Regions from separate parts of the Pseudomonas sp. ASL7 genome, predicted to be linked through region 1. Evidence: predicted binding sites of a transcription regulator. Region 1 holds the regulator's gene; each other region holds the start of a gene.
The links. The regulator sigma-54, encoded in region 1, starts transcription at its own class of promoters, with help from an activator protein. The targets are predictions, from matches to a motif close to ANTGGCATNNANNTTGCTNT.

Region 1 (10,027 bases):
ACGCACGTCGAACACGAGGTCGGCATCCACTGGCATCCCACGCTTGAACCCGAATGACTCCACCAAAAACGCAGTACCGGGTTCTGGTTGGTTCAGCAGGCGCAGCTTGATGGTATCGCGCAGCTGATACAGGTTCAGGTTGGTGGTGTTTACCTTGAGGTCGGCAAGGTCGGCGATCGGCCCGAGCAAGTTGGTTTCGTCGTTGATCGCTTCGGCCAACGAGCGATTGGCGCTGCTCAGTGGGTGACGACGGCGGGTTTCCGAGAACCGTTTGAGCAAGGTTTCATCGTCGGCATCCAGGTACAAGACATCACACTGGATATGCCGGCTGCGGACTTCTTCCAGCAGTTCGGGAAACCGCGACAGATGGCTTGGCAAGTTACGCGCATCGATGGATACGGCAACCAGTGGTTGTACCAGTTCTGTGTGAATCAGTGCACGTTCAGCCAACTCCGGCAGCAGGCCGGCGGGCAGATTGTCGATGCAGTAGTAGCCGCTGTCCTCGAGAACATCGAGTGCGGTACTTTTACCTGAGCCGGAACGGCCGCTGACGATGATCAAGCGCATGATTACTGACCGTTTTGCTCGTTCAGGACAACCTGATACAAGGCTTCATTGCTCGAGGCGCCGCGCAGTTTTTCGCGCACTTCCTTGCGATCGAGCATGCTGGCGATCTGGCGCAGTAGCTCCAGGTGCGCATCGGTGGCGGCTTCCGGGACCAACAAAACGAACAGCAGGTCAACCGGGGCGCCGTCGATGGCGTCGAAATCGATAGGGGCATCCAGGTGCATCAAGGCACTGATGGGTGCGCCGCAACCCTTGAGGCGGCAGTGGGGAATAGCGATGCCGTTGCCAAAACCGGTAGAGCCGAGTTTTTCACGGGCGACCAGACTGTCGAAGACATCCTGCATCGCCAGATCCGGCACTTCGCGGTGGATAAGGTTGGCAATTTGCTCGAGGGCTTTCTTTTTGCTGCCGCCCGGCACGTTCACGAGGGAACGGCCGGGGGTCAGGATGCTTTCAAGTCGGATCATGGGTTGGGAGTGTTAACGACCGGTAGCGCCTTGGAGCTGGCTCTGGGTCTTTTCCTTATGCTTTTTGAGTTGGCGATCCAGCTTGTCGGTGAGTGAGTCGATCGCCGCATACATGTCGTCATGCTCGGCGTTGGCGACTACTTCACTGCCGGGAATATGCAGCGTGGCTTCAATTTTCTGCTTCAGCTTTTCGACCGTCATCGTGACCTGCACGTTGGTGATCTTGTCGAAATGTCGCTCCAGTCGTTCAAGTTTTTCGCTGATGTAGGTGCGAAGAGGTTCGGTCACTTCCAGTTGGTGTCCACTGATATTGACTTGCATACAGCTTCTCCTTCGTTGCCAGTGCATAAAGCGGCAGGCAGAAATGCCTGCCACTGGAACGCTGTGGCGTGGCCCTTACATCAACCGCTTGCGTTCGCTCGAAGGCGCGATCCCAAGGGATTCGCGGTACTTGGCGACGGTGCGGCGGGCCACCTGAATGCCTTGTGCCTCCAGTAAACCAGCGATCTTGCTGTCACTCAACGGCTTTTTCTGATTTTCCGCGGCAACCAGTTTTTTGATGATCGCGCGGATCGCTGTGGACGAGCATTCACCGCCTTCGGAAGTGCTGACGTGGCTGGAGAAAAAGTATTTCAGTTCATAGATGCCCCGTGGGGTATGCATGAACTTTTGCGTGGTCACCCGTGAAATCGTCGATTCGTGCATGCCCACTGCTTCGGCGATGTCATGCAGGACCAGCGGTTTCATGGCTTCGTCGCCGTACTCCAGAAAGCCGCGCTGATGCTCGACGATCTGGGTGGCAACTTTCATCAGCGTTTCGTTGCGGCTCTGCAGGCTCTTGATAAACCAGCGGGCCTCTTGCAACTGATTGCGCATGAAGGTGTTGTCGGCGCTGGTGTCGGCGCGGCGCACGAAACCGGCGTATTGGGCGTTGACCCGCAAGCGTGGCACGGACTCCTGATTCAGTTCCACCAGCCAGCGCTCGTTGTCCTTGCGCACGATCACGTCGGGAACGACGTATTCGGCTTCACTGGACTCGATCTGAGAGCCTGGGCGCGGGTTGAGGCTCTGAACCAGTTCGATGACCTGGCGCAGTTCATCTTCCTTGAGCTTCATGCGACGCATCAGCTGGCTGTAGTCGCGGCTGCCGAGCAGGTCGATGTAGTCGGTGACCAGGCGCTTGGCCTCGGCCAGCCAAGGCGTCTTCGCCGGCAACTGGCGCAGTTGCAGCAGCAGGCATTCACCCAGGTTGCGGGCGCCGATGCCAGCAGGTTCGAATTGCTGGATGCGGTGCAGGACGGCTTCGATTTCGTCCAGTTCGATGTCCAGCTCCGGATCGAAGGCTTCGAGGATTTCCTCGAGCGTTTCGTCCAGGTAGCCCTGATTATTGATGCAGTCGATCAGGGTGACGCCAATCAGGCGATCGGTGTCGGACATCGGTGCCAGATTCAATTGCCACAGCAAGTGGCTCTGCAGGCTTTCGCCGGCTGATGTGCGGGTGGTGAAATCCCACTCGTCGTCATCGTTGCTTGGCAGGCTGCTGGCGCTGGTCTGGTAAACGTCTTCCCATGCGGTATCGACGGGCAGTTCGTTGGGGATGCGCTCGTTCCAGTCACCTTCCTCGAGGTTGTCCACCGTCGGGGCAGTTTCCTGGTAGGAGGGTTCCGAAACATCGGCGTTGGGTTGCTGTTCGGCTTTATCGGCCAAAGGGTCGGCATTATCGAAGTCGTCGCCTTCTTCCTGGCGTTCGAGCATCGGATTGGACTCCAGGGCCTCCTGGATTTCCTGTTGCAGGTCCAGGGTCGACAATTGGAGCAGGCGGATGGCCTGTTGCAGCTGCGGTGTCATCGTCAGCTGCTGGCCCATTCTCAAGACTAGCGATGGTTTCATGGCAGGGGCTTAACACCTTATTCGCCGGCGCACATGCGCCATCCACTACAGGGCGCCGGAGCGCCAAACATAAGCAAATTATATGCCCGAAACTGCAGCCTTTGCCTAGAGCGCTGTAACAATAAAAAAATATTGATTTTTTATCGAGACAAGCGCTCTGCCGACTAGCCAGACACCTCAGTGCTTACAGGCGGAACTCATGGCCCAGATACACTTCCTTGACCAGGTCGTTGGCCAGGATGGTGGCGGAGTCACCTTCGGCGATCAGCTGGCCATCGTTGACGATGTAGGCGGTTTCGCAGATATCAAGGGTTTCGCGCACGTTGTGATCGGTGATCAGCACGCCAATGCCTTTGGCCTTGAGGTGGTAGATGATCTGCTTGATATCGCCCACCGAAATCGGATCCACGCCGGCGAAGGGTTCGTCGAGAAGGATGAATTTCGGGCTGGTGGCCAGTGCCCGGGCGATTTCCACGCGGCGGCGTTCGCCGCCCGACAGGCTCATGCCGAGGCTATCGCGGATGTGGCTGATGTGGAATTCCTGCAGCAGGCTTTCCAGTTCCTTGCGGCGCCCGGCCTTGTCGAGTTCCTTGCGGGTCTCGAGGATGGCCATGATGTTGTCGGCAACCGAGAGTTTGCGGAAGATCGACGCTTCTTGCGGAAGATAGCCGATACCCGCCTTGGCACGACCGTGCATGGGCTGGTGGCTGACGTCCAGATCGTCGATCAGTACGCGCCCCTGATCGGCCTGTACCAAGCCAACGATCATGTAGAAACAGGTGGTCTTGCCGGCGCCGTTGGGGCCCAGCAGGCCGACGATCTGACCGCTGTCGATGGACAGGCTGACGTCACGCACGACCTGGCGGCTCTTGTAACTCTTGGCCAGATGCTGAGCTTTCAGAGTTGCCATTATGGGGCCTTTTTCTCGTCGGTTTTCGGCTTCGGCTGGATCACCATGTCGATGCGCGGACGCACCTCGGTGACCTTGCTACCTGTGGCGCGACCGGCGCTGGCAAGCTTCTTGACTGTGTCGTAGACGATTTTCTCGCCTTGGGTGACGTTGTTGTCCTTGTCGATAACTTTTGCCTTATCGATCAGCACGACACGGTTTTGCGAGGCGTGGTACTGGATGGTCACACCCCAACCCTGAACGGGCTTGGGGTCGCCCTGGGTTTGCAGTTGCTCGAAGTAGGCGAGGTTGCCCACTGACGTCACCACGTCGATGTCGCCAGTGGGCGTGCGGGTGATGGTCACGGTGTTGCCGGTAACCTTCATCGAGCCCTGGGTAATGATCACGTCACCTTTATAGGTGGCAACGCCATTCTTGTCATCCAGTTGGGCATCGTCGGCCTGAACGCGGATAGGCTGCTCTTGGTCGTTCGGCAGGGCCCAGGCGCTCACGCTTCCCAGTGCTGCGCTCAGACAGAGCAAAATAGGGAGAGTTTTAACGAGCCTCATACTGTCCTCTTACGTTCGATAGCAGGTGTATCCTGCTTTCTTTCAAATAGGCTTTCATTCCCTTGCCAGTCGATACACCGTCAAAGCCGTCGATTCTAACGGGTTGCTCGGTCTGCGCATATTGCTGTTGCGGGAACACTGTCATGCGGGTGCTGGTAATCAGGGTCTTGCGGTTTTTCTCGTCGAAACGCGTGATGCGCACCGAATCAATCAGTTCGACCTGAGTGCCGTCGGGATTGACTTCGCCGCGCTCGCTCTGGACGTGCCACGGGAACTCGGTGCCACGGAACATGTTCAAGTCGGGGTTGGTCAGCAACGTCACCTCGGTTGCTTTCAGGTGTTCGACCTTGTCGGACGTCATTTCGTATTGCAGCTTGCCGTCCGGCAGGTACTGCAAGCTGTGGGCATTGGTCGCGTAGTAGTCGATCGCGCTTTCATCGACCTTTTCCACCGGCTTGTCGAGGAAACGTTCCGGACTGATGTTCCAGTAGCCGGCCGCCGCAAAGATCGCTGCGATGCAACTGAACACCAGGGTGTTGCGAAATTTCTTGCTCAGCATAGTTGGCTCACAGGTACGCAGCGTTGGCCGCATCGAGGCGGCCCTGGGCGCGCAGGATCAATTCGCAGAATTCGCGAGCGGCACCCTCACCGCCACGGGCCTGGGTGATGCCGTGGGCGTGTTCGCGTACAAAGGTGGCGGCATTGGCCACCGCCATGCCCAGGCCGACGCGGCGAATGACCGGCAGGTCTGGCAGGTCATCGCCGAGGTAGGCGACTTGTTCGTAGCTCAGGTTGAGTTGGGCCAGCAGTTCGTCGAGCACCACCAGTTTGTCTTCGCGGCCCTGATACAGGTGGGGAATGCCGAGGTTCTTCGCTCGCCGCTCGACTACCGGGGTCTTGCGACCGCTAATGATAGCGGTCTGCACGCCAGCAGCCATCAACATCTTGATGCCTTGGCCATCGAGGGTGTTGAACGTCTTGAATTCGCTGCCGTCTTCAAGGAAGTACAGGCGCCCGTCAGTCAGTACGCCGTCGACGTCGAACACCGCCAGTTTGATGTGTTTGCCGCGTTGTAGCAGATCCTGGCTCATTACATTACTCCTGCGCGCAGCAAATCGTGCATGTTCAAGGCGCCGACCGGGCGATCTTCGTTGTCGACCACGACCAGTGCGTTGATTTTGTGGTCTTCCATGATTTTCAGTGCCTCGGCGGCAAGCATCTCTGCACGAGCAGTCTTGCCGTGGGCGGTCATGACCTGGTCAATCGTTGCGCTGTGGATGTCGATGCTGCGGTCCAGCGTGCGACGCAAATCGCCGTCCGTGAAGATCCCGGCGAGTTTGCCGTCGGCTTCCAGGATGACAGTCATGCCCAGGCCCTTGCGGGTCATTTCCATCAGCGCGTCCTTGAGCAGGGTGCCACGCTGTACTTGCGGCAGCTCTTGCCCGGCGTGCATGACGTTTTCCACTTTCAGCAACAGGCGTCGGCCAAGTGCACCACCAGGGTGGGAGAAAGCGAAATCTTCTGCGGTAAAGCCGCGGGCTTCCAGCAGCGCCACGGCCAGGGCGTCGCCCATAACCAGTGCGGCGGTGGTCGACGAGGTCGGTGCGAGGTTCAGCGGACAAGCTTCGTGCTCGACGTGAACGTTCAGGTTGACCTCGGCAGCCTTGGCCAGCGCAGAGTCAGGATTGCCGGTCACGCTGATCAATTGAATGCCCAGGCGCTTGATCAGTGGTAGCAGGGTGATGATTTCATTGGTGGACCCGGAGTTCGACAGCGCGAGGATGATGTCGTCGCGGGTAATCATGCCCATGTCGCCGTGGCTGGCTTCGGCTGGATGCACGAAGAACGCCGTGGTGCCGGTGCTGGCCAGGGTCGCGGCGATCTTGTTGCCGATGTGCCCCGATTTGCCCATGCCAACCACAACCACTCGGCCTTTGCTGGCCAGAATCATCTCGCAAGCGCGTACGAAATCTGCGTCGATATGGCGTAGCAAGCCTTGCACGGCTTCCAGTTCGAGGCGGATGGTGCGTTGGGCGGATTGAATCAGGTCGCTGGATTGGCTCATGTCAGAAATCGTATAGCCTGATGAAAAGGCGGCGATTATAGCGGTAATGATGGAAACCCTCACGCAAGTTCGTCGCGCATTGTCATTCCCGGTTACCGAAACCCTCTAAATGAAGCGTTTTGTCTGTCGCGTTGCTGAATATGCCCCGGCTTGGGCCTTTGGCGCTTGGCCTGTGCAGTGATATAGTTCGCCGCCAGTTCGGCCCGCCCAGGAGGTATGTGCTTTCGCCAGAGAGTCAGGCGTCCGAGTGAGAGGCTGCATCGCAAGGAGTTTAGATGAGTGCCGATAACGCCTACGCGGTCGAGCTGAAGGGACTGACCTTCAAGCGCGGCGCGCGCAGCATTTTCAATAACGTCGATATCCGTATTCCGCGCGGCAAGGTCACCGGCATCATGGGGCCTTCCGGGTGTGGCAAGACCACGCTGTTGCGTTTGATGGGCGCACAGTTGCGTCCGACCAAGGGCGAAGTCTGGGTCAACGGTCAAAACCTTCCGAAACTGTCGCGCAGCGATTTGTTCGACGCGCGCAAGCACATGGGTGTGCTGTTTCAGAGTGGCGCACTATTTACCGATCTTGATGTGTTCGAGAACGTCGCCTTTCCACTGCGCGTTCATACCGAGCTTCCGGAAGAAATGATCCGGGATATTGTCCTGCTCAAATTACAGGCCGTGGGCCTGCGTGGTGCCATCGACTTGATGCCCGACGAACTGTCCGGCGGCATGAAGCGTCGCGTCGCGCTGGCGCGGGCGATTGCCCTCGATCCGCAGATTCTCATGTATGACGAGCCCTTTGTGGGCCAGGACCCCATCGCCATGGGCGTGTTGGTGCGCCTGATCCGCCTGCTCAACGATGCGTTGGGCATCACCAGCATCGTGGTCTCCCACGACCTGGCCGAAACCGCGAGCATTGCCGATTACATTTACGTGGTGGGGGACGGACAGGTGTTGGGGCAGGGCACGCCTGACCAACTGATGAACTCGGATGAGCCGCGTATCCGTCAATTCATGACAGGCGACCCCGATGGTCCGGTCCCCTATCACTTTCCAGCGACGGATTACCGCGCAGATCTTCTGGGGAAGCGCTGATGCGCAAGATTTCACTAATAGAACGAGTGCGCCGGCTCGGCCACACTGGCATCGAAACGATGGCGGTGTTCGGGCGTTCGGCGATTTTCCTGTTTCATGCCTTGTTCGGCCGGGGAGGCATCGGCGGCGGTTTTGGCCTGTTGATCAAACAGCTGCATTCGGTCGGCGTGATGTCGCTGGTGATCATCGTGGTCTCCGGGGTATTCATCGGGATGGTGCTGGCGCTGCAAGGGTTCAACATCCTGTCCAGCTACGGTTCCGAGCAGGCGGTCGGGCAGATGGTTGCGCTGACACTGCTGCGAGAATTGGGCCCCGTGGTCACCGCGTTGTTGTTTGCCGGGCGCGCGGGTTCCGCGCTGACCGCCGAAATCGGCAACATGAAGTCCACCGAGCAGTTGTCCAGTCTCGAAATGATTGGTGTCGACCCGCTCAAGTACATCATTGCCCCGCGCCTGTGGGCGGGCTTCATTTCCCTGCCAGTGCTGGCGATGATTTTCAGCGTGGTGGGTATCTGGGGCGGTTCCTGGGTGGCTGTCGACTGGCTGGGTGTCTATGAAGGTTCGTACTGGTCGAACATGCAAAACAGCGTGACGTTTTCTGACGATGTGCTCAACGGCATCATCAAAAGCATCGTTTTCGCCTTCGTCGTGACCTGGATTGCCGTATTCCAAGGCTATGACTGCGAACCCACTTCCGAGGGGATCAGTCGTGCCACTACCAAGACCGTGGTGTATGCCTCTTTGGCTGTACTCGGCCTGGACTTTATTTTGACCGCCTTGATGTTTGGAGATTTCTGATGCAAAACCGCACCCTGGAAATCGGTGTCGGCCTTTTCTTGCTGGCTGGCATCCTGGCTTTGCTGTTGCTGGCGTTGCGGGTAAGTGGCCTGTCCCCGAGCCCTACCACCGACACCTATAAACTTTATGCATACTTCGACAATATCGCCGGTTTGACGGTCAGAGCTAAAGTGACCATGGCCGGTGTGACCATCGGCAAGGTGACGGCGATCGATCTGGACCGCGACAGTTTCACTGGTCGAGTGACCATGCAGCTGGAAAAACGCGTCGATAATCTGCCGACGGACTCCACTGCATCTATCCTGACCGCAGGCCTGTTGGGCGAGAAGTACATCGGTCTCAGTGTGGGCGGGGAACAAGCCTTGCTCAAGGATGGCGGGACCATCCACGACACCCAGTCGTCGCTGGTGCTCGAAGACCTGATCGGTAAATTCTTGCTCAATACCGTTAGTAAAGACGCCAAATGAGGAGCTTTTGAATGATCTCTACCTTGCGACGTGGCCTGTTGGTGTTGCTCGCGGTCCTGCCGGTGATGGCTAACGCCGTGGCGGCGCCTTCCGCGCACGAAATCGTGCAGGACACCACCAATCGGATGCTGGCCGATCTGTCGGCCAATAAAGAGAAGTACAAGCAGGACCCACAAGACTTTTATACGGCGCTGAACACCATCGTCGGACCTGTGGTCGATGCCGAGGGCATTTCCAAAAGCATCATGACGGTCAAATACTCGCGCAAAGCCACCCCCGCGCAAATGAAGACCTTTGAAGAAAACTTCAAAAAAGGCCTGTTCCAGTTCTATGGCAATGCCTTGCTCGAGTACAACAACCAGGGCATCACTGTTGACCCTGCCAAGGATGAGTCCGGCGACCGTACCAGCGTTGGCATGACGGTCAAAGGCACCAACGGTGCGATCTATCCTGTTTCCTACACGCTCGAAAAGATCAATGGCGAGTGGAAGCTGCGCAACGTAATCATCAATGGCATCAACATTGGCAAGCTGTTCCGCGATCAGTTCGCTGATGCAATGCAACGCAATGGCAACGACCTGGACAAGACCATCAATGGTTGGGCCGGGGAAGTCGCCAAGGCCAAGGAAAAAGCCCCGGATGCCGCTGGGAAAGAAACACAATGAGTGTGTCAGCCATTCGCATGAGCGAATCCGGCGAACTGCGTCTTAGCGGCATGCTGGATTATCGCACCGGCCCAGGCCTGCGCAAGCAAGGGCAGGCGCTGATCAAGTCGAGCAAGGCTGGCGAAGTGGTCGTCGATTGTTCGGCGGTGTTGAAGTCCAGCAGCGTCGGCTTGTCGCTGCTGCTGTGCTTCATGCGAGATGCGCAAGAGGCCGGCAAGGCATTGAGTATCCGTGGGATGCCAGAAGACATGCGTGAAATTGCTCAGGTCAGCGAATTGACCGAGCTGTTGGCGCATCCCTAACCGCATCTATAAGGAAGCCCCCCGTCAGAGTCCTGCTTCGCGGGGTTCGCAGGCGCGGGGCTTTTTTGTATGATGTCCGACCCGCGCGCACAAGGCGCCGATTGAGGTTGAGCATGCAGGCCGTAGAAGTGAAGAGCTTCCTTGAAGGAAAGCTGCCAAATACAAAGGTGGAAGTTGAAGGCGAAGGCTGCAACTTCCAGCTGAACGTGATTAGCGATGAACTGGCGGCGTTGAGCCCGGTGAAGCGTCAGCAGCAGGTCTATG
Region 2 (10,027 bases), 600 kb from region 1:
GCTCAGGGCGAACACCGGGCTTGGGCCAGGATCTGCAGTCGGTTGGCCGTCGAGCAACAAGCGGTAACGATGCCCGCGTTGCAGGCCTGGTTCGCTGGTGACGCTGACGATCAACTCGCCGGCGTTACTGCGAACTGTGGCGTCGGGCGCTGGCACCAACACGCTCAGCAGGTCGTAGTGGAACAGTGGTTTTGTTTCAGTTTTTTTCCCGGCAATTTCCGGCGGTACACCGCTCGGGTTGGCGGGCATGCGATTGCCGGGGGGCGTCGGCACACGCTTGGCGTTGCCGGCGCCGGGTTGGTCGGTAAAGACTCGGTTGCCCTGGGCATCAACGTAAGTGAAGACTTCGGCGATGGCGGGCACGGTGATGAAGCACACGAGCAGCGGCCACAGCCTCATGGCTTATGCACCCGTTGTACGGTGAAGGTCACGGTCGGACTCTGCTGGACGATGTTTTCCCCGTCGATCACCTGTACCGCGAGGCTGTGTTCACCACGATCAATGTCGACCAGCTGCAGGATCGGCACGTTACTCGGCTGACCGTAAGGTTGATCGTCCAGCAATAGCCTGAATAAGTGCGGGCCTTGCAGGCGGGGTTTGATCAGTACGTTGACGGTGAAGGTGCCGTTGTTGGCGCGCAGGGCTCCGCTGGTGGGCAAGTTGCTCGGCTCCAGTAGCTCGTAGGCTTTTGAAGGCTGTTCGCTGCTGCTGGCATCGGTGGGTGGCGCAGGAGAGGGCTGGCGTTCAATGCTATTGAGCGGCGGCAACTCGACCGGTTGTGCCTTCACCCCGTCAGGTGGTTGATCGCTGTAGGCCATGCTGCCTTCGGCGTCGGTGTACTTATAAATCTGCGCCGCGGCGGGCAGGGCGATGAACAGCCACATCAATAGACAACCACGACCCATAAAATCAACCGGAAGCGAGAGCGTTGGGTTGCAGCATAGGTCAGGGAGGAGGGTTAGCCCAAGGCGTTAACATTTGGGCATGATTTACTGATCTCTATCTGGCACCGCTGTCCCTGTGGGAGCGAGCTTGCTCGCGATGGCGGTGGATCAGCCGACATCCATGTTGAATGAGCAAATGCTATCGCGAGCAAGCTCGCTCCCACAGTGTTTTTGCCAGTCTCTAAATCGGGCGCATAAAAAAGGCCTCCCGAAGGAGGCCTCTTTTTGTCACGCCGCTTGCGCAGGCGCTACCGGATTAGCAGCTGTAGTACAGCTCGTATTCCAGTGGGTGTACGAAGGTGCGTACTTTGATTTCTTCTTCGCTTTTCAGGGCGATGTAAGCGTCGATGAAGTCGTCGCTGAAAACGCCGCCTTTGGTCAGGAACGCACGACCTTTGTCCAGCTCTTCCAGGGCTTCTTTCAGGCTGCCGCAAACTTGTGGGATCTCTTTCGCCTCTTCAGGCGGCAGGTCGTACAGGTTTTTGTCAGCTGCATCGCCAGGGTGGGTCTTGTTCTGGATGCCGTCCAGGCCGGCCATTACCAGGGCAGCGAAGGCCAGGTACGGGTTGGCTGCCGGATCCGGGAAGCGGGCTTCGATACGGCGAGCGCGAGGGCTGGACACGTAAGGAATACGGATCGAAGCGGAACGGTTACGAGCCGAGTAGGCCAGCATTACCGGTGCTTCGAAACCTGGGACCAGACGCTTGTAGGAGTTGGTCGACGGGTTGGTGAAGCCGTTCAGGGCCTTACCGTGCTTGATGATGCCGCCGATGAAGAACAGGGCGGTGTCGGACAGGCCGGCATAGCCTTCGCCAGCGAAGGTGTTCTTGCCATCTTTAGCGATGGACAGGTGAACGTGCATACCCGAACCGTTGTCGCCGTACAGAGGCTTAGGCATGAAGGTCGCGGTGCGGCCGTATGCATCAGCAACGTTGTGTACGCAGTACTTCAGAGTCTGTACTTCGTCAGCCTTGGCTACCAGGGTGTTGAACTTCACACCGATTTCGTTCTGGCCGGCAGTGGCCACTTCGTGGTGGTGAACTTCGATGACCAGGCCCATTTCTTCCATGGCGTTGCACATGGAAGTACGGATTTCGTGGTCGTGGTCGAACGGCGGAACAGGGAAGTAGCCGCCTTTGACGCCTGGACGGTGGCCACGGTTGCCGCCTTCCACGTCCTGGTCGGACATCCACGAACCTTGTTCGGAGTAGATTTTGAACATCGAGCCGGAGATGTCGGACTTGAACTTCACTTCGTCGAAGATGAAGAATTCTGGCTCTGGACCTACGAATACGGTGTCGCCGATACCGGTCGACTTCAGGTATTCCTCGGCACGCTTGGCGATCGCACGTGGGTCACGGTCGTAGCCTTGCATGGTCGAAGGCTCGATCACGTCGCAAACCAGAATCAGGGTTGGCTCTTCGGTGAACGGGTCGAGGACGGCAGTGCTGTCGTCCGGCATCAGGATCATGTCGGAGGCTTCAATGCCTTTCCAGCCAGCAATGGAGGAACCGTCGAACATTTTGCCTTCTTCGAAGAAAGCGTCATCCAGCGCGTCGCGAGCCGGCATGGTCACGTGGTGCTGAGTGCCTTTGGTGTCAGTGAAGCGCAGATCAATCCACTTGACGTCATGATCTTTGATGAGTTGAACCGACTTCGACATAGTGTCCTCCGGGTGGCTTCGGGCTTAGTAGTGGATGCCCTTAGAATGTGGGTGATGCCGGCGCGAATACTCTGCCAAGGCAACCTGCCTCACAAGGGAGCAAATTGCATGCCAGTGCCCCGCCATGGGTTTTCTGCCCCAATATCACGCTTATAAAGGCAGTCGGCGTCTTAAAGCGAGAAATATCGCCCTACAATGTTGCGTTAAATTTCATAAATGACCTGTTTTGGTGCGCGCGAAACCTTCTGCACATTAACTGGTTAAACCTTGAGCAATTTCCGCTATAATCCGCGCCCCCCTTTTTCGGCTGGCCCAGCGCGCGCTGTTTTCATGAAACTAATCGTAAAAGTCTTCCCCGAGATCACCATCAAGAGCCGCCCGGTACGGATGCGTTTCATCCGCCAGTTGGCCAAAAACATCCGCACGGTGCTCCGCGACCTGGACCCGGCCGTGGTGGTGAACGGTGTGTGGGACAATCTCGAGCTGGAAACCCGCGTCAGCGAGCCCAAAGCCCTGAAGGAGATGACCGAGCGCCTGAGCTGCATGCCGGGCATCGCGCATTTTCTGCAGGTCGATGAATACCCGTTGGGTGACTTCGACGACATCGTCGCCAAGTGCAAGCAGCACTTCGGCGATTCGTTGGCCGGGAAGATTTTTTCGGTGCGCTGCAAGCGTGCCGGCAAGCATGAATTCAGCTCGATGGACGTCGAGAAATACGTCGGCAGCCAACTGCGTCGTCAGTGCGGCGCCGCCGGAATCTCGCTCAAAACGCCGGAAATCGAAGTTCGCATCGAAATTCGCGACAAACGGTTGTTCGTGATCCACAGCCAGCACAACAGCATCGGCGGTTATCCGCTGGGCGCCCTGGAACAGACGCTTGTGCTGATGTCCGGCGGCTTCGATTCCACCGTGGCGGCCTACCAGATCATGCGCCGCGGCCTGATGAGCCATTTCTGCTTCTTTAATCTGGGCGGACGTGCCCATGAACTGGGCGTCATGGAAGTCGCGCATTTCATCTGGAAGAAGTACGGCAGCTCCCAACGCGTGTTATTTGTCAGTGTGCCGTTCGAGGAAGTACTGGGAGAAATTCTCGGGAAAGTCGATAACAGTCATATGGGTGTAGTTTTGAAGCGTATGATGTTGCGCGCTGCTTCCCGTATTGCCGATCGACTCGACATCGAGGCGCTGGTCACCGGTGAAGCGATTTCCCAGGTTTCCAGCCAAACGCTGCCGAACCTGTCCGTGATCGACTGCGTGACCGACAAGCTGGTTCTGCGTCCGCTGATCGCCAGTCACAAGCAGGACATCATCGACCTGGCCAACGAAATCGGCACCGCCGACTTCGCGAAGCACATGCCGGAGTACTGCGGGGTCATCTCGGTGAATCCCAAGACCCACGCCAAGCGTCCGCGCGTGGAGCATGAAGAGAAAGAATTCGACATGGCGGTACTCGAGCGTGCGCTTGAGAACGCCAAACTGGTACCGATCGATCGGGTCATCGACGAATTGGGCCAGGATGTGCAGATTGAAGAAGTCAGCGAAGCGCTGGCCGGTCAGATCATCATCGACATCCGTCACCCGGATGCCGCTGAAGACGACCCGCTGAGCCTGGCTGGTATCGAGGTACAAACGATGCCCTTCTATGCATTGAACGCTCGTTTCAAGGAACTGGACCCTACTCGCCAGTACCTGCTGTATTGCGACAAAGGCGTGATGAGTCGCCTGCATGCCCACCATTTGCTCAGTGAGGGGCATGCCAATGTGCGCGTTTATCGACCGAGCTAAGTGCCCGGGGCTGTTTGCCTGTGGCCTGCGTCACCGGCCCCCCGACGCCGCCGTCAAGCTGTAACGGCTTTGCCGGACTCTACTGTTAATCGCTGCCAAGACTTGTCAGCACACCGAATCCTCTGATCGAGATACACAAGTGATCGAAAATCTACGCAACATCGCCATCATTGCTCACGTTGACCATGGTAAAACCACCCTGGTAGACAAACTCTTGCGTCAATCCGGCACCCTGGAGCGCAACGAGCTCAACGACGAGCGCGTGATGGACTCCAACGACCAGGAGAAAGAGCGCGGTATTACCATTCTGGCGAAAAACACCGCCATCAACTGGAACGGCTACCACATCAACATCGTGGACACCCCGGGCCACGCCGACTTCGGCGGCGAAGTTGAACGCGTAATGTCGATGGTTGACTCCGTTCTGCTGCTGGTTGACGCTCAAGACGGCCCTATGCCGCAAACCCGTTTCGTGACCAAGAAGGCTTTCGAAGCCGGCCTGCGTCCAATCGTGGTCATCAACAAGGTTGACCGTCCAGGCGCACGTCCGGACTGGGTTCTGGACCAGATCTTCGACCTGTTCGACAACCTCGGTGCTACCGAAGAACAGCTGGACTTCAAAGTTGTCTACGCCTCGGCCCTGAACGGCATTGCCGGTCTGGATCACACCGACATGGCTGAAGACATGACCCCGCTGTACCAGTCGATCGTCGACAACGTACCAGCACCGAAAGTTGACCGTGACGGCCCGTTCCAGATGCAAATCTCGGCACTGGACTACAACAGCTTCCTGGGTATCATCGGCGTTGGCCGTATCGCTCGTGGTCGCGTCAAGCCGAACACCCAGGTTGTGGCGATCGATGCCGACGGCAAGCGCCGTAACGGCCGTATCCTGAAGCTGATGGGTCACCACGGTCTGCACCGTGTCGACGTTGACGAAGCAGCTGCCGGCGACATCGTCTGCATCAGCGGCTTCGATTCGCTGTTCATCTCCGACACTCTGTGCGACCCACTGAACGTTGAAGCGATGAAGCCGCTGACCGTTGACGAACCAACCGTTTCGATGACCTTCCAGGTTAACGACTCGCCGTTCTGCGGCCGTGAAGGCAAGTTCGTCACCAGCCGTAACATCAAGGAACGTCTGGACAAAGAACTGCTCTACAACGTTGCCCTGCGCGTTGAAGAAGGCGACACCGCCGACAAGTTCAAAGTGTCTGGCCGTGGTGAGCTGCACTTGTCCGTACTGATCGAAACCATGCGTCGCGAAGGCTTCGAAATGGGTGTTGGTCGTCCGGAAGTGATCATCCGCATGGTTGACGGCGTCAAGCACGAACCGTACGAAAACGTGACCATCGACCTGCCGGAAGAATCGCAAGGTTCGATCATGGAACAGATCGGTATCCGTAAAGGCGACCTGACCAACATGGTTCCGGATGGCAAGGGCCGTGTGCGCCTTGAGTACAACATCCCGGCTCGTGGCTTGATCGGTTTCCGTAACGAGTTCCTGACCCTGACCTCCGGTGCAGGCATCCTGACCTCGATCTTCGACCGTTACGACGTGATGAAGTCCGGCGACATGTCCGGCCGTCAGAACGGCGTGCTGGTTTCGGTGGCTACCGGTAAGGCACTGACTTACTCGCTGGAAACCCTGCAAGCTCGCGGCAAACTGTTCCTGGGTCACGGTGAAGACGTGTACGAAGGTCAAATCGTCGGCATCAACAGCCGCGACAACGACCTGGGCGTCAACCCAACCAAAGGCAAGAAGCTCGACAACATGCGTGCTTCGGGTAAAGACGAAACCATCGCTCTGGTTCCGCCTATCCGCTTCACCCTGGAGCAGGCTCTGGAATTCGTTCAAGAAGACGAATTGTGCGAAGTCACTCCTAAGTCCATCCGTCTTCGTAAGAAGATCCTGGGCGAAAGCGAGCGTACCCGCGCTGCCAAGAAGTCCGGTAACTAAGTTATTTAGTTAGCTGGCAAAAAAACGCCCCCGACCGCAAGGTCGGGGGCGTTTTTGTTTGTCTGGCTGTAGCAGCTGCCGAGCTTGCGAGGCTGCGTTCGGCTGCGCAGCAGTCGTAAAATCAAACGTCTCGGTGCATCATTTCGACCTTACTTCCCGGACTGCGACTGCTTCGTCCGAACGCGGCCCGAGCCGAACGCAGCCTCGCTGGGGCTCGACAGCTGCTACGGGGGATTAAGGCGTGTTTAAAATTTATCGAGGGTCCGACGGCTCTCGCTGGTCTCACGCGCCACTTCTTTGGGCTTGTAAGCGCAATACCCCGGCCGTGGGCCGATTTTCGGGTGGTTACGGCAGGTATCCGGGCGCTTTTCATAAATAGTGCACAGACGGCTCTTACGATCCAGGTACAGGCAATCGTTGTTGCTCATGCGCTGGAGGGTGAAGATCTCGGATTTCTGGTTGTAACGTTCGACGATCCCTTCCTTCTGCAAACGCTTGGCGATGTTCTTCGGCGGCTCGCCGCGCTCGAATTCATCGACGATGCCGATACGGATCAGATCCTTGATCTTGACCTCGACCGGCAAGGTGCAGCAGCTGGACACGCAGGAGCCGCACATCGGGGCGGAGTACTTGGCCCAGGTGTCGAGGCGATCGATCTCTGCGGCAGCGATCAGGTTGGGCTTCATCATCGGTTGTTACCAGCGTGTGCATCAGGGCGCGCGATCATACCGGGACTGGTGGATTTTTGAACAACCTTTCGCCAGATTTTTTCGAGTATCGCCCAGAAATACCCGTATTGCGGCACGAGGCCTGCATTCTTTACAGTGCGCGACAAGGTAATGTCGACCTAACTCACACTAACGGGAAAAACTGCCGAACCAGACTCCCAATGGCCTGTCAGACCGTCTAGGCTGAACTACTTCACGCTCGCTCGAGGTCCTATCGATGACTCAAGAACCACTTGTTCGCGAAGCAGAGGTGGCCGCATTTCGCGACGCCGTCTTGACCAAACTCACCTACGCGGTGGGTAAAGACCCGGATCACGCCTTCGACCACGACTGGTTCGAAGCCATTGCCCTGGCCGCGCGGGATCATATGGTCGAGCACTGGATGGATCACACCCGGCAGATTTACCGCAAAGGTCAGAAGCGCGTTTACTACCTCTCGCTGGAATTTCTCATTGGCCGGCTGCTCTACGACAGCCTCAGCAACCTGGGCCTGCTCGATGTGGCCCGCGAGGCCCTGACCGAACTCGGTGTCGATCTTGAACGCATTCGCCTGCTGGAGCCCGACGCGGCGCTGGGTAACGGCGGCCTTGGCCGCTTGGCCGCATGCTTCATGGAAAGCATGTCGACCCTCGGCATTGCCGGCCACGGTTACGGCATTCGTTATGAGCATGGCTTGTTTCGTCAGGCCATCGTCGACGGCTGGCAGCAGGAACAAACCGAACACTGGCTGGACTTTGGTAACCCTTGGGAGTTTGAGCGCCCAGAGGTCGTTTACCCGATAGGCTTTGGCGGCAGCGTTGAAACCGTCACTGACGAAGCCGGCAAGTCCAGGCAAGTCTGGACCCCGGCGGAAACCGTGCGTGCGATTGCTTACGACACGCCGGTGGTCGGTTGGCGTGGGGCGAGCGTCAACACGCTACGTCTGTGGCGGGCACGGGCCATGGAAGATCTGCACCTGGAGCGTTTCAACGCCGGCGACCACTTGGGTGCCGTGGCGGAAGTGGCCCGGGCCGAAAGTATCTCCCGCGTGCTTTACCCGGCCGACAGCACCGAAGCCGGCCAGGAACTGCGCCTGCGTCAGGAATACTTCTTCGTCGCCGCGTCCTTGCAGGACTTGCTGCGCCGTCATCGCAACATGCACACCTCGGTCCTGACCCTGGGCGATCACGCGGCCATCCAGCTCAACGACACTCACCCCTCGATTGCCGTGGCCGAACTGATGCGCCAGCTGGTCGACGTTTATGACGTGGCGTGGGACGCGGCGTGGCAGGTCACCGTCGACACGCTGTCCTACACCAACCACACACTGCTGCCGGAAGCGCTTGAAACCTGGCCGGTCGGTTTGATGGAGCGGATGCTGCCGCGGCACATGCAGATCATTTACCTGATCAACGCGCAGCACATCGACTCCCTGCGGGCCAAGGGCATTCACGATTTCGACGTGCTGCGCGCCGTCTCGCTGATCGAAGAAGACAACGGTCGTCGCGTGCGCATGGGCAACCTCGCGTTCCTCGGCTCCCACAGCGTCAACGGCGTGTCCGGGCTGCACACGCAGCTGATGCGCAAAACCGTGTTCTCCGAGCTGCACAAGCTCTATCCGGAGCGGATCAACAATAAGACCAACGGCATCACGTTCCGCCGCTGGCTCTACCAGGCCAACCCCGAGCTGACCTCCTTGATGGTCGATGCCCTCGGGCCGGATCTGCTGGACAACGCCGAAACGCGCTTGCTCGAATTGGAGCCGTTCGCCGAGAAGCCTGCCTTCCGCAAGCTGTTTGCCGAGCAGCGACTGCACAGCAAGAAGGCGTTGGCCTATCTGATTCACGAACGATTGGGGATTGCCGTCAACCCGGCGGCGATGTTCGATGTACAGGTCAAGCGGATCCACGAGTACAAACGGCAACTGCTTAACCTGATGCACACCGTCGCGTTGTATCAAGCCATTCGCGCCGAGCCGGAAATCGACTGGGTGCCGCGGGTGAAGATCTTCGCCGGCAAGGCTGCAGCCAGTTATCACCAGGCCAAGCTGATCATCAAACTGGCCAACGACGTCGCTCGGGTGGTGAACAACGACCCGACCGTGCGCGGTTTGTTGAAAGTGGTGTTCCTGCCCAACTACAACGTCAGCCTGGCGGAGAGCATCATTCCGGCGGCGGATTTGTCCGAGCAGATTTCCACCGCAGGCTTTGAAGCGTCGGGCACCAGCAATATGAAGTTCGGCCTCAACGGCGCACTGACCATCGGCACCCTGGATGGGGCCAACGTGGAGATGTGCGAGCGTATCGGTGCCGAGCACATGTTTATCTTTGGCCTCACTGCTCAGCAGGTTGAAGCGCGCAAGCAAAACCATGAGTTCAATGCGACACCGGACATTGCCGCCTCCCATCGCCTCAACGACGTGCTGCAAGCGATTCGCGGCGGGGTGTTCTCGCCGGACGAACCCTCCCGTTACGTGGGCTTGATCGATTCCCTGATCGACTACGACCGCTTCCTGGTCTGCGCCGATTTTGATTCCTACTGGGAAGCGCAAATGCGCGTTGAAGCGCATTGGCACGATGCTCAAGCGTGGTGGCGTTCGGCAGTGTTGAACACAGCGCGGATGGGCTGGTTCTCCTCTGACCGGACCATACGTGAGTACGCCACTGATATCTGGAAGGCGCTGGAGTAACTTTTAGCAATAGTTGCGCGCAAGGCCCGACGGTTGTTGGGGCTGGCCGATATACTAAGCACCGGCCACATCGGTGGCGCGTTGGCAATTCATTGTGGGAGCGAGCCTGCTCGCGATAGCGGACTGACATTCAACATTGATGTTGAATGTAATGGCCCCATCGCGAGCAGGCTCGCTCCCACAAGTTTGTGTGGTTTCACACTAAACTCAGCCAGAGGCTGCTTTGCCGGGGCTCACCCCATCGCGGGGCTACTTAGGGATATCGACCATGCAATGGAT
Region 3 (10,027 bases), 760 kb from region 1:
CTCCAGTATTCACGTGCTATTCAGAATGTTATTCGCGGTATCCTACGCGTTCTGAATACGGACCCCTTTCCATGCTGGTGATTTCCAACAACGTGCATCTGCCGGATGCCGAGATCGAATTGACGGCCATCCGCGCCCAAGGCGCCGGCGGGCAGAACGTCAACAAGGTCTCCAGCGCCGTGCACCTGCGTTTCGACATTCCGGCCTCGTCGTTGCCGGAGTTCTACAAGGAACGGCTGCTGGCGCTGCGGGACAGTCGCATCACCAGCGAAGGCGTGTTGATCATCAAGGCCCAACAATACCGGACGCAGGAACAGAATCGGGCCGATGCGCTGGAGCGGCTGACCGAGTTGATTCTCAGCGCCACCAAGGTCGAAAAGAAACGCCGACCGACCAAGCCGACCCTCGGTTCGAAGAAGCGTCGGCTGGAATCCAAGACCAAGCGGGGCAGCATCAAGGCCGGGCGCGGCAAGGTCGATTTCTAACGGGCGTCTCGCTCTTCCCGGTACTTGGGCGCCTGCCGGTACAGGTAAATGCTCAGCATCAATCCGCCTATAGCGGCGAGGGCGGCGAACAGGAAAATCGAGGCAAAGCCGAAACCTGCTGCAATCGCACCTGCCACCGGCCCGGTAATCCCCAGCGACAAATCGATAAACAGCGAATAGGCCCCGACCGCCGCACCACGACTGGAGGCCGGTACAAGGTTGACCGCTTCGACGCCCAGTGCCGGGAACACCAGCGAGAAACCGAAGCCGCTCAGTGCTGCACCTGCCAGCGCCCAATGGGCATCCGGCGCCAACCACAACAGCAAGAGCCCCAGCGTTTCCACTGACAGGCACGCAATCGCCACACGAAAACCGCCGAGGCGGTTGATCAGGTTGCCGAACAACAATCGCGCACCAATGAAGCAGGCACCGAACAGGCTCAGGCACAGCACCGCGTTGGACCAATGCTGAGTGGCGTAATACAGCGTGATGAAGGTGGCGATGGTGCCAAATCCAATGGAGCCCAGCGCCAGTCCACATCCATGCGGCAGCACTCGCCCGAGCACGTGCATGAACGGCAAGCGTTCGCCGACCACAATCGGCGCGGCAGTTTTAGGCCAGGCCAGCGTCAGCCCGAGAACGGCCAGCAGCACAATGCTCACGCCCATGCTCCACAAACCCAGTTGGCTGACCAGCAGCACCCCCAACGGTGCGCCGATGGCCAGTGCGCCATAACTGGCGATGCCGTTCCACGAGATCACTTTGGCGGTGTTCGCCGCGCCGACCCGGCCGATGCCCCAGCCGATCGAGCCCGAACCCACCAGGCTTTCTGCACTGCCGAGCACCAAGCGACCGATCAACAGGCTGATCAGGCTCAAGGTTGGCAGGCTCTGAGTCCAGGCCGACATCAACATGAACACACCGCTCAAGCCACAGCCGGCGAGGCCATACATCACTGCCAGTTTGCTGCCCTTGTTGTCGATTATTTTCCCGGCATAGGGACGGCTGAGCAGGGTGGCCAGGTATTGCACGCTGATCACTAGCCCGGCGATAACCGCGCCGAAACCCAGGTCGCTGTGGACGTAGCCCGGCAATACGGCGAGGGGAATGCCGATATTCAGGTAGCCGATAAAAGTGAACAGAACGATGGATACGACTTGCAGCGTGACCGCCAAGGGGCGCTGGTTTTCGGGCATGGGTAAAGGTCCACGGGGAAGCAGGATAGATAGGCTGCTTATGATAGCGGCGCGAGCGGCCGCGGGTCGTGGAAAAGTAAAACTATTTGCCGGGCGGCGGTGATTCAGGGCTTGGCGGGGGCGACCAGGTGCGTTGTGACCAGGGCGGCCAAGGCGTTTTCTTCGCTGCCGAAACGGGCCAGCAGGGCGGCTTGTTTCTCGGGGGAAAGGCGATTCCAGAGCTCGATCATCTTTTCGGCGGTGCCGATCAGGACGCTGGCCTGGGTGTCGCTGAAATCATCGGTCATGGGGCGGGGCTCGGGTTTCAGGCGGTGTGGAAAGCGCATGTTAGCGCTTTCCACACGGTCTGGCATTGCAGGTGTTTCAGTCTTCGCTGTCAGCCTTGCGACTGTCAGTGGCTTCTTTCGGCCGGGGCTGTTGGGCACCGGCTTGGTGCGTGGTTGTCTGCTCAGTTTCGTGCAGGCTTGGGAAGGGGAGATTAGGGATCTCGTGCATGTTCGCGCTCCTCGCAAAGTCTGTTGATAGATCTGGTAGATCCGCGCTTTTACAAAGCCTGGGCAGGATACAGCAGGAGAAATGACAAATAGACTTTTAAATCCATTTGTTACGACGGAAGGGCTTGTCTAGACAGGTCTGGAAGAGGGTGTGGCACAAAACAAATGTGGGAGCGAGCCTGCTCGCGAATGCGGTGGATCAGTCAATATTGATGTCGACTGACACTCCGCATCGCGAGCAGGCTCACTCCCACAGGGGAATTGCAGTGGCTGATGGTTACTTGCAGACCGCGGCGATGGCCTCGGCCAATAGATCCAGACGCGTCGCATCAATGCCCGCCACGTTCGCCCGCCCAGTGCCCACCATGTAAACACTGTGATGATCACGCAGCTGCTTGACCTGCTCCGGCGTCAAGCCAGTGTAGGAAAACATCCCGCGTTGCACGCCAATGTGCGCAAAGCGCCCGCGCAAACCGTGAGGCTCAAGGGCTTCCACCAAGCCACTGCGCAGTTGGGCGATGCGCAAGCGCATGGCTTCCACTTCATCCGCCCAGAGGCTTTTCAGCTGCGGATCGCCCAGGATGGTCGCTACCACGGCAGCCCCATGGTCCGGTGGCGTCGACCACAGATTGCGCGCAATGTTGGCCAGTTGACTGCGGATATCCACCAGTTTGTCGGCGGTTTTCGCGCAGACAATCAGCGCGCCAGTGCGGTCCCGGTACAGCCCGAAGTTCTTCGAGCAGGAGCTGGTGATCAACACTTCCGGCAGTTCGGCGGCGAACAGCCGGGTCGACCAGGCGTCCTGTTCCAGACCGTCACCGAAGCCCTGATAAGCGAAGTCGATCAGCGGCAGCAGATCACGGCGACGTACCACCTCCAGCACTCGGCGCCAGTCGTCATGGGACAGATCGAAACCGGTCGGGTTATGACAGCAGGCGTGCAGCAGCACCACATCGCCCGTTGGCACTTCATTGAGCACCGCCAGCATCGCGTCGACGTCGAGACGGTTGTCGCTGCCGACATACGGGTAATGACTGACCTTGACCCCGGCTGCCGCGAAGATGGTTTCGTGAATCGGCCAGGTCGGGTTGCTCAGCCACACGCCGCGGCCGGGCAGGCATTGCGCGATGAAATCCGCGCTCAAGCGCAGCGCGCCAGTGCCGCCTGGGGTTTGGGTGGCGCCGGCGCGTTGTTCGGTAATCAGCGTCGAATCGGCGCCCAGCACCAGCTCATTGATGACCTTGCCGAACGCCGGTTCGCCGTGACCGCCAATGTAGGTTTTGGTGGTCTGACGATCCACCAGGCGCGCCTCGGCGAGTTTCACCGCTTGAGGAATCGGTGTCAGGCCTTGGGCGTCTTTGTAGACGCCCACGCCGAGGTCAAACTTGCGCGGGTTTGGGTCCTGCGCATAGGCCTCCATCAGACCGAGGATCGGGTCGCCGGGCACCCGGCCGATGGCGTCGAAATGCATTATTTGCGGCCCTCGGCATCCTTGGCCACTTCGTCAGTGCGCGCGGCCATGATGAAGTCGTTGCGGTGCAGGCCCTTGATGGAGTGGCTCCACCAGGTCACGGTAACTTTGCCCCACTCAGTCAGCAGGCCAGGGTGATGACCTTCGGCCTCGGAGATTTCACCGACGGCGTTGGTGAACGCCAGGGCGTGTTTGAAGTTTTTGAACAGGAAAATTTTTTCCAGCTGCATCACGCCGTCGCGAACTTCGATGTTCCAGTCGGGGATCTGCTTGATCAGTACCGGCAGTTCTTCGTCGCTGACTTGAGGGGCGCCGGCCTGGCAGGCTTCGCAGTGGGCTTGGTTCAATGTGGACATGATGTATTCCTGAAATCGAATGATTGAAAATCGGCCGTCAGAGTCACCACGCTAAAGCAAAGCGTCGGTTCCGGACAGACTCACTTGATCGTAAAAGTCGCGGATCACGCAGCTTTTGGTTTTGGCGGAAATTTGGGTGTGTGCAACCCCAGCTGCATACCTTGTTTGACCATGCCCATGATGTCTTCGTGCGCCAGGTCGAACAGACGCTTGAGGTTCGGCAAGACAAAGTAAAGCGGTTGCAGGATGTCGATGCGGTAGGGCGTACGCATGCATTCCAGCGGATCGAAGGGCTGGTGTTCCGGTTCGTCCGACAAGCAATAAACGGTTTCTTTCGGTGAGGACAAGATACCTCCACCGTAAATGCGCTGGCCTTGCGGGGTATCCACCAGGCCGAATTCGATGGTCATCCAGTACAGGCGCGCCAGGTACACGCGTTCTTCCTTGGAAGCCTGCAGGCCAAGTTTGCCGTAGGTGTGGGTGAATTCGGCAAACCAGGGATTGGTCAGCAACGGACAGTGGCCAAAGATCTCGTGGAAAATGTCCGGCTCTTGCAGGTAATCCAGCTCTTCGCGGGTACGAATAAACGTCGCCACAGGAAACTGCTTATTGGCGAGCAATTCAAAAAAGGTCTGGAAGGGAATCAGTGCCGGGACTCGGGCAACTTGCCAGCCGGTGGTTTCACCGAGGACTTTGTTGATTTCACCGAGTTGCGGAATGCGGTCGTGGGGCAGACCGAGTTTTTCGATACCGTCCAGGTACTCCTGGCACGCACGCCCTTCGATCACTTTCAGTTGGCGAGTGATCAGCGTGTTCCACACCGCGTGTTCTTCGGCGGGGTAGTCGATAAAACCTTGCGCATCGGGCTCGCGAGCCACGTATTGCGTCTGCTTCATGCTGCTCTCCTGCTAGGGGATTTCATTCTTGTTATGTCCTGCTATGGACCTAGAAATACCTCAAGCATGGCGGGGTTGCAGCAGGTGTTCCTCATTGCGCGTAGGAAAAATCTTCGCTTTTCGTAAAGTTATCGTTACGGTTCGTCGGTTGTCGCGTAGGTGTTGGGATTTTCGGGTTTGAAAACGCCCATCGCTGTCACATAATCTTGACGACTAACTGAGCGCTTCAGCAGAAAAATATCCTGTGGGAGCGAGCCTGCTCGCGAAAGGGTCGGCACATCCAGCATTGATGTATCAGGCAGACCGCTTTCGCGAGCAGGCTCGCTCCCACGGGTTTCGTGTCTGGCATTAACCTTACTCACCGTTTTTTCGGGCCTTTTATATGCGTATCAAAGTCCACTGCCAGAACCGCATCGGCATCCTGCGCGACATTCTCAACTTGCTGGTGGAGTACGGGATCAACGTTGCTCGCGGCGAAGTAGGGGGCGAGCAGGGCAACGCGATTTACCTGCATTGCCCGAACCTGATCAACATTCAGTTTCAGGCGCTGCGTCCGAAGTTCGAAGCCATTGCGGGCGTTTTTGGCGTCAAGCGCGTAGGGCTTATGCCCAGTGAACGTCGGCACATGGAGCTCAATGCCCTGCTCGGCGCATTGGAGTTCCCGGTGCTATCGATCGACATGGGCGGTTCCATCGTCGCGGCTAACCGCGCGGCGGCGCAGTTGCTCGGCGTGCGAGTGGACGAGGTGCCGGGGATTCCGATGTCGCGGTACGCCGAGGATTTCGACCTGCCGGAGTTGGTGCGTGCCAATAAATCGCGGATCAACGGGTTGCGGGTCAAGGTCAAGGGTGACGTGTTTCTCGCCGATATCGCGCCGCTGCAGTCGGAGCATGACGACAGCGAGGCCATGGCCGGCGCGGTCCTGACGCTGCACCGTGCCGACCGGGTAGGGGAGCGCATCTATAACGTGCGCAAGCAGGAACTGCGCGGGTTCGACAGCATTTTTCAAAGCTCTAAAGTGATGGCCGCCGTGGTGCGCGAAGCCCGACGCATGGCGCCACTGGATGCGCCGCTATTGATAGAAGGTGAAACCGGTACCGGCAAAGAGTTGCTGGCGCGGGCCTGCCACCTGGCCAGTCCGCGCGGGCAGTCGCCGTTGATGGCGCTTAATTGCGCCGGCTTGCCGGAATCCATGGCCGAGACCGAGTTGTTTGGCTACGGCCCCGGCGCCTTCGAAGGGGCGCGGGCCGAGGGCAAGCTCGGGCTGCTGGAGCTGACGGCCGGCGGTACGCTATTTCTCGATGGCGTTGGGGAAATGAGCCCGCGCTTGCAGGTAAAACTGCTGCGCTTCCTGCAGGACGGATGCTTCCGTCGCGTGGGCAGTGATGAAGAGGTTTATCTGGATGTTCGAGTGATCTGCGCAACGCAGGTCGATCTTTCCGAGTTGTGCGCGCGCGGGGAGTTTCGCCAGGATTTGTATCACCGCTTGAACGTGCTGTCGTTGCACATTCCGCCATTGCGTGAATGCCTCGACGGTTTGACACCGCTGGTGGAGCACTTCCTCGACCAGGCCAGTCGGCAGATCGGTTGTCCGCTGCCAAAACTGGCGCCGGCGGCGATGGAGCGGCTCAGTCACTACCACTGGCCGGGCAACGTACGGCAGCTGGAAAACGTACTGTTCCAGGCGGTTTCCCTGTGCGACGGCGGGACTGTCAAGGCGGAGCATATTCGTTTGCCGGACTACGGCGTGCGTCAGCCGCTTGGCGATTTTTCGCTCGAGGGCGGGCTGGACGCGATCGTCGGGCGGTTCGAGAAGGCGGTGTTGGAGCGCTTGTATTCGGAGCACCCCAGCAGTCGCCAATTGGGTAAGCGGTTGGGGGTTTCACATACCACCATTGCCAACAAGTTGCGCGAATATGCAGTCGGCAAAGAACCCGGCACCCCATAGCCTGTAGCAGCTGCCGAGCACCGCGAGGCTGCGTTCGGCTGCGCAGCAGTCGTGGATTCAGGTGCCGCGATTCTTCCGGTAAACCACATGTACTGGATTCACGACTGCTGCGCAGCCGAACGCAGCCTCGCAGGCTCGGCAGCTGCTACGGGGTGTGAGGTCGAAAGGCCGACACTTGCCGTTACCGGCATAACACCGCCGGTTTTTCGTCTTTGACACAATCCGCAATTCCGTCCTGAGCGCAGTAAGTCCTTTGTTTGCCGGGCCCCGTGCCGCCAAAAAAAAGTTGGTCTGCAAATTGCTTGTGGCTGAGCAGTACAGCAGTGGGCGGCAAACGTCCGGCATGCAGAGGAAAGAGTGTGGACAAGTACCTTTATGTGGCAATGACCGGCGCCAGCCAGAATGCACTGGCGCAGAAGGCACATGCCAACAACCTCGCGAACATCTCCACTAACGGCTTCCAGAAAGACCTGGAGCAGGCGCGTTCGATGCCGGTGTTTGGTGACAGCTTTCCGGCGCGTGCGTTTGCCATGTCCGAACGTCCAGCCACCGACTTCTCCCCGGGCGCCTTGGTGCAAACCGGTCGTGACCTTGATGTCGCCGTTCAAGGCAGTGGCTGGCTGGCGGTGCAGAACCCCGACGGCGGCGAAAGCTACGTGCGCACCGGCAGCCTTAACGTTGACGCCCTGGGCGTGTTGCGCGCCGGCAACGGCATGCCGGTCATGGGCAACAGCGGTCCGATTGCCGTGCCGCCCGAGCAGAAAATCGAAGTGGGTCAGGATGGCTCCATCAGCATTCGGGCGATGGGCGAAGGCCCGGGTGTCATCGCCGAGGTTGATCGCATCAAGCTGGTCAATCCAGACATCAAGAACATGACCAAGAGCCTGGACGGCACGATCAAAACCGCGGACGGCAAGCCGGCACCGGCCGATGCCAACGTCCAGCTGGTGTCGGGTTTCCTTGAGTCGAGCAACGTCAACGCCGTTGAAGAGATGACCTCGGTGTTGGCCTTGTCCAAGCAATTCGAGCTGCACATCAAGATGATGAATACCGCCAAAGAAGACGACCAGGCCATGGCTCGGGTCTTGCAGAACAGCTAATTATCAGAACGTCGCGCCGTAAAAACGGCGCACGAGGAGAATCGAATGCTTCCGGCTCTATGGGTTGCCAAAACAGGTCTGTCCGCCCAGGACACCAACCTGACGACTATTTCCAACAACCTGGCAAACGTCTCGACCACGGGTTTCAAGCGTGACCGTGCCGAGTTCCAGGACTTGTTGTACCAGATCAAACGTCAGCCAGGCGCCCAGTCGACTCAGGACAGCTCACTGCCGTCGGGCCTGCAATTGGGTACCGGTGTGCGGATTGTCGGGACTCAGAAAAACTTCACCGCCGGTAGTCTGCAAACCACCGATCAACCGCTGGACATGGCGGTCGATGGTAATGGCTTCTTCCAGATTCTGCAGCCTGATGGCACTACCGCCTACACCCGTGACGGGACTTTCCACCTGAGCTCCACGGGCCAGATCGTCACTGCCAACGGCTTCCCCCTGGAGCCGGCTCTCGTGATTCCGAACAATGCCCAGTCCTTCACGGTCGGTCGTGACGGTACGGTATCGATCACCATCCCTGGCAACGCGACCGCGCAAGTGATCGGCAACCTGCAAACCGCCGACTTCATCAACCCGGCCGGCCTGCAGGCCGCGGGTAACAACATGTTCCTGGAAACCGCCGCCAGCGGCGCGCCGCAAATTGGCACGCCGGGTCTGAACGGTTTTGGTTCCACGCTGCAGAACACCCTGGAAACGTCCAACGTCAGCACGGTCGAAGAGATGGTCAACATGATCACCACTCAACGCGCTTACGAGATGAACTCCAAGGTGATCTCAACTGCCGACCAGATGCTCTCGTTCGTAACGCAAAATCTGTAATCAAGTCTATGAGGTGGCATGGCGCCGCCTGCAACACCGTGAGGTAGGGTCATGCATCGCTTTGTATCTGTTCTGGCACTGAGTGGAGTCGTCACGCTGGCGGGTTGTGTCCCTCCGACGCCCAAGCCCAATGACCCTTACTACGCCCCGGTGTTGCCGCGAACGCCGTTGCCGGCTGGCGCGAACAATGGCTCGATCTACCAGGCCGGTTTCGAACAGAACCTGTATGGCGACCGCAAGGCGTTCCGGGTCGGTGACATCATCACCATTACCCTGAACGAGAAGATCCAGGCCAGCAAGAACGCCAACTCCCAGATCGACAAGACCAGCAAGACCAGCATTGGCCTGACCTCGTTGTTCGGAAGTACGCCCAACGTAAACAACCCGGTCGGCAGCGGCGACCTGACCCTGAATGCCGCCTACAATGGCGACCGCGCGACCAAGGGCGACAGCCAGGCCGGGCAGAGTAACAGTCTCATTGGCTCGATCACCGTGACCGTGGCGGACGTGTTGCCCAACGGCATCATCGCCGTGCGCGGCGAGAAGTGGATGACCCTCAATACGGGTGACGAACTGGTACGCATTGCCGGCCTGGTTCGGGCCGATGACATCGCCACCGATAATACGGTTTCGTCGACGCGCATTGCCGATGCTCGCATCACCTACTCGGGCACCGGTTCGTTTGCCGATGCGAGTCAGCCAGGCTGGTTCGACCGTTTCTTCCTCAGCCCGCTGTTCCCTTTCTAAGTGGGGAGGCGGGTCATCTCTTATTTCCTGGGCTGCGCCGGGTCTGCTTTTACGCAGGGTAAGGCGCGAGGAGTGCAGTTTGGTTGTTCCAAATAAACGACGAGTAACGCGGCCCTGCGTAAAAGCAGGCCCGGCCCTCCGGGTTGTGCCTGAGCGCAGCCCAGGAAATAAGAGATGACCCGCCCCATGTTGACTTTCAAACACCTGATGGTGGCTGCGTTTCTGATGTCCGCAGCCTTCGGCGCTCAAGCCGAGCGGCTGAAGGATATCGCCAGTATTTCCGGCGTGCGTTCCAACCAATTGATCGGTTACGGCCTGGTGGTCGGGCTTAACGGTTCCGGTGACCAGACGACGCAGACACCGTTCACCCTGCAAACCTTCAACAACATGCTCTCGCAGTTCGGCATCAAGGTGCCGCCGGGTTCGGGCAACGTGCAGTTGAAGAACGTTGCGGCGGTGTCGATCAGTGCCGATTTGCCGGCGTTCGCCAAGCCGGGTCAGCA

Region 2: glnA (glutamate--ammonia ligase) is a predicted target of sigma-54. The motif match lies at 2,704-2,723, and genes of this name have one in related genera.
Region 3: AC1MDT_RS00475 (flagellar basal body rod protein FlgF) is a predicted target of sigma-54. The motif match lies at 7,132-7,151, and genes of this name have one in related genera.

Annotation. Positions count from the first base shown of each region.
Region 1 is NZ_CM155279.1:5,658,602-5,668,628, forward strand. It holds gene rapZ (RNase adapter RapZ) at 1-567, opposite strand, end outside; gene ptsN (PTS IIA-like nitrogen regulatory protein PtsN) at 570-1,034, opposite strand; gene hpf (ribosome hibernation-promoting factor, HPF/YfiA family) at 1,047-1,355, opposite strand; gene AC1MDT_RS26080 (RNA polymerase factor sigma-54) at 1,431-2,924, opposite strand; gene lptB (LPS export ABC transporter ATP-binding protein) at 3,109-3,834, opposite strand; gene lptA (lipopolysaccharide transport periplasmic protein LptA) at 3,834-4,382, opposite strand; gene lptC (LPS export ABC transporter periplasmic protein LptC) at 4,369-4,941, opposite strand; gene AC1MDT_RS26100 (KdsC family phosphatase) at 4,949-5,473, opposite strand; gene AC1MDT_RS26105 (KpsF/GutQ family sugar-phosphate isomerase) at 5,473-6,447, opposite strand; gene AC1MDT_RS26110 (ATP-binding cassette domain-containing protein) at 6,723-7,532, shown strand; gene mlaE (lipid asymmetry maintenance ABC transporter permease subunit MlaE) at 7,532-8,329, shown strand; gene mlaD (outer membrane lipid asymmetry maintenance protein MlaD) at 8,329-8,796, shown strand; gene AC1MDT_RS26125 (MlaC/ttg2D family ABC transporter substrate-binding protein) at 8,808-9,461, shown strand; gene AC1MDT_RS26130 (STAS domain-containing protein) at 9,458-9,763, shown strand; gene AC1MDT_RS26135 (BolA family protein) at 9,877-10,027, shown strand, end outside.
Region 2 is NZ_CM155279.1:5,058,881-5,068,907, forward strand. It holds partial or broken gene AC1MDT_RS23520 (DUF4124 domain-containing protein) at 1-399, opposite strand, end outside; gene AC1MDT_RS23525 (DUF4124 domain-containing protein) at 396-905, opposite strand; gene glnA (glutamate--ammonia ligase) at 1,201-2,607, opposite strand; gene thiI (tRNA uracil 4-sulfurtransferase ThiI) at 2,938-4,392, shown strand; gene typA (translational GTPase TypA) at 4,532-6,352, shown strand; gene AC1MDT_RS23545 (YkgJ family cysteine cluster protein) at 6,598-7,038, opposite strand; gene AC1MDT_RS23550 (glycogen/starch/alpha-glucan phosphorylase) at 7,298-9,748, shown strand; gene AC1MDT_RS23555 (DUF2339 domain-containing protein) at 10,017-10,027, shown strand, end outside.
Region 3 is NZ_CM155279.1:94,768-104,794, forward strand. It holds gene arfB (alternative ribosome rescue aminoacyl-tRNA hydrolase ArfB) at 72-485, shown strand; gene AC1MDT_RS00440 (MFS transporter) at 482-1,681, opposite strand; gene AC1MDT_RS00445 (hypothetical protein) at 1,786-1,968, opposite strand; gene AC1MDT_RS00450 (hypothetical protein) at 2,045-2,176, opposite strand; gene AC1MDT_RS00455 (amino acid aminotransferase) at 2,453-3,646, opposite strand; gene AC1MDT_RS00460 (4a-hydroxytetrahydrobiopterin dehydratase) at 3,646-4,002, opposite strand; gene phhA (phenylalanine 4-monooxygenase) at 4,107-4,898, opposite strand; gene AC1MDT_RS00470 (sigma-54-dependent transcriptional regulator) at 5,281-6,846, shown strand; gene AC1MDT_RS00475 (flagellar basal body rod protein FlgF) at 7,206-7,946, shown strand; gene flgG (flagellar basal-body rod protein FlgG) at 7,992-8,777, shown strand; gene flgH (flagellar basal body L-ring protein FlgH) at 8,829-9,524, shown strand; gene AC1MDT_RS00490 (flagellar basal body P-ring protein FlgI) at 9,711-10,027, shown strand, end outside.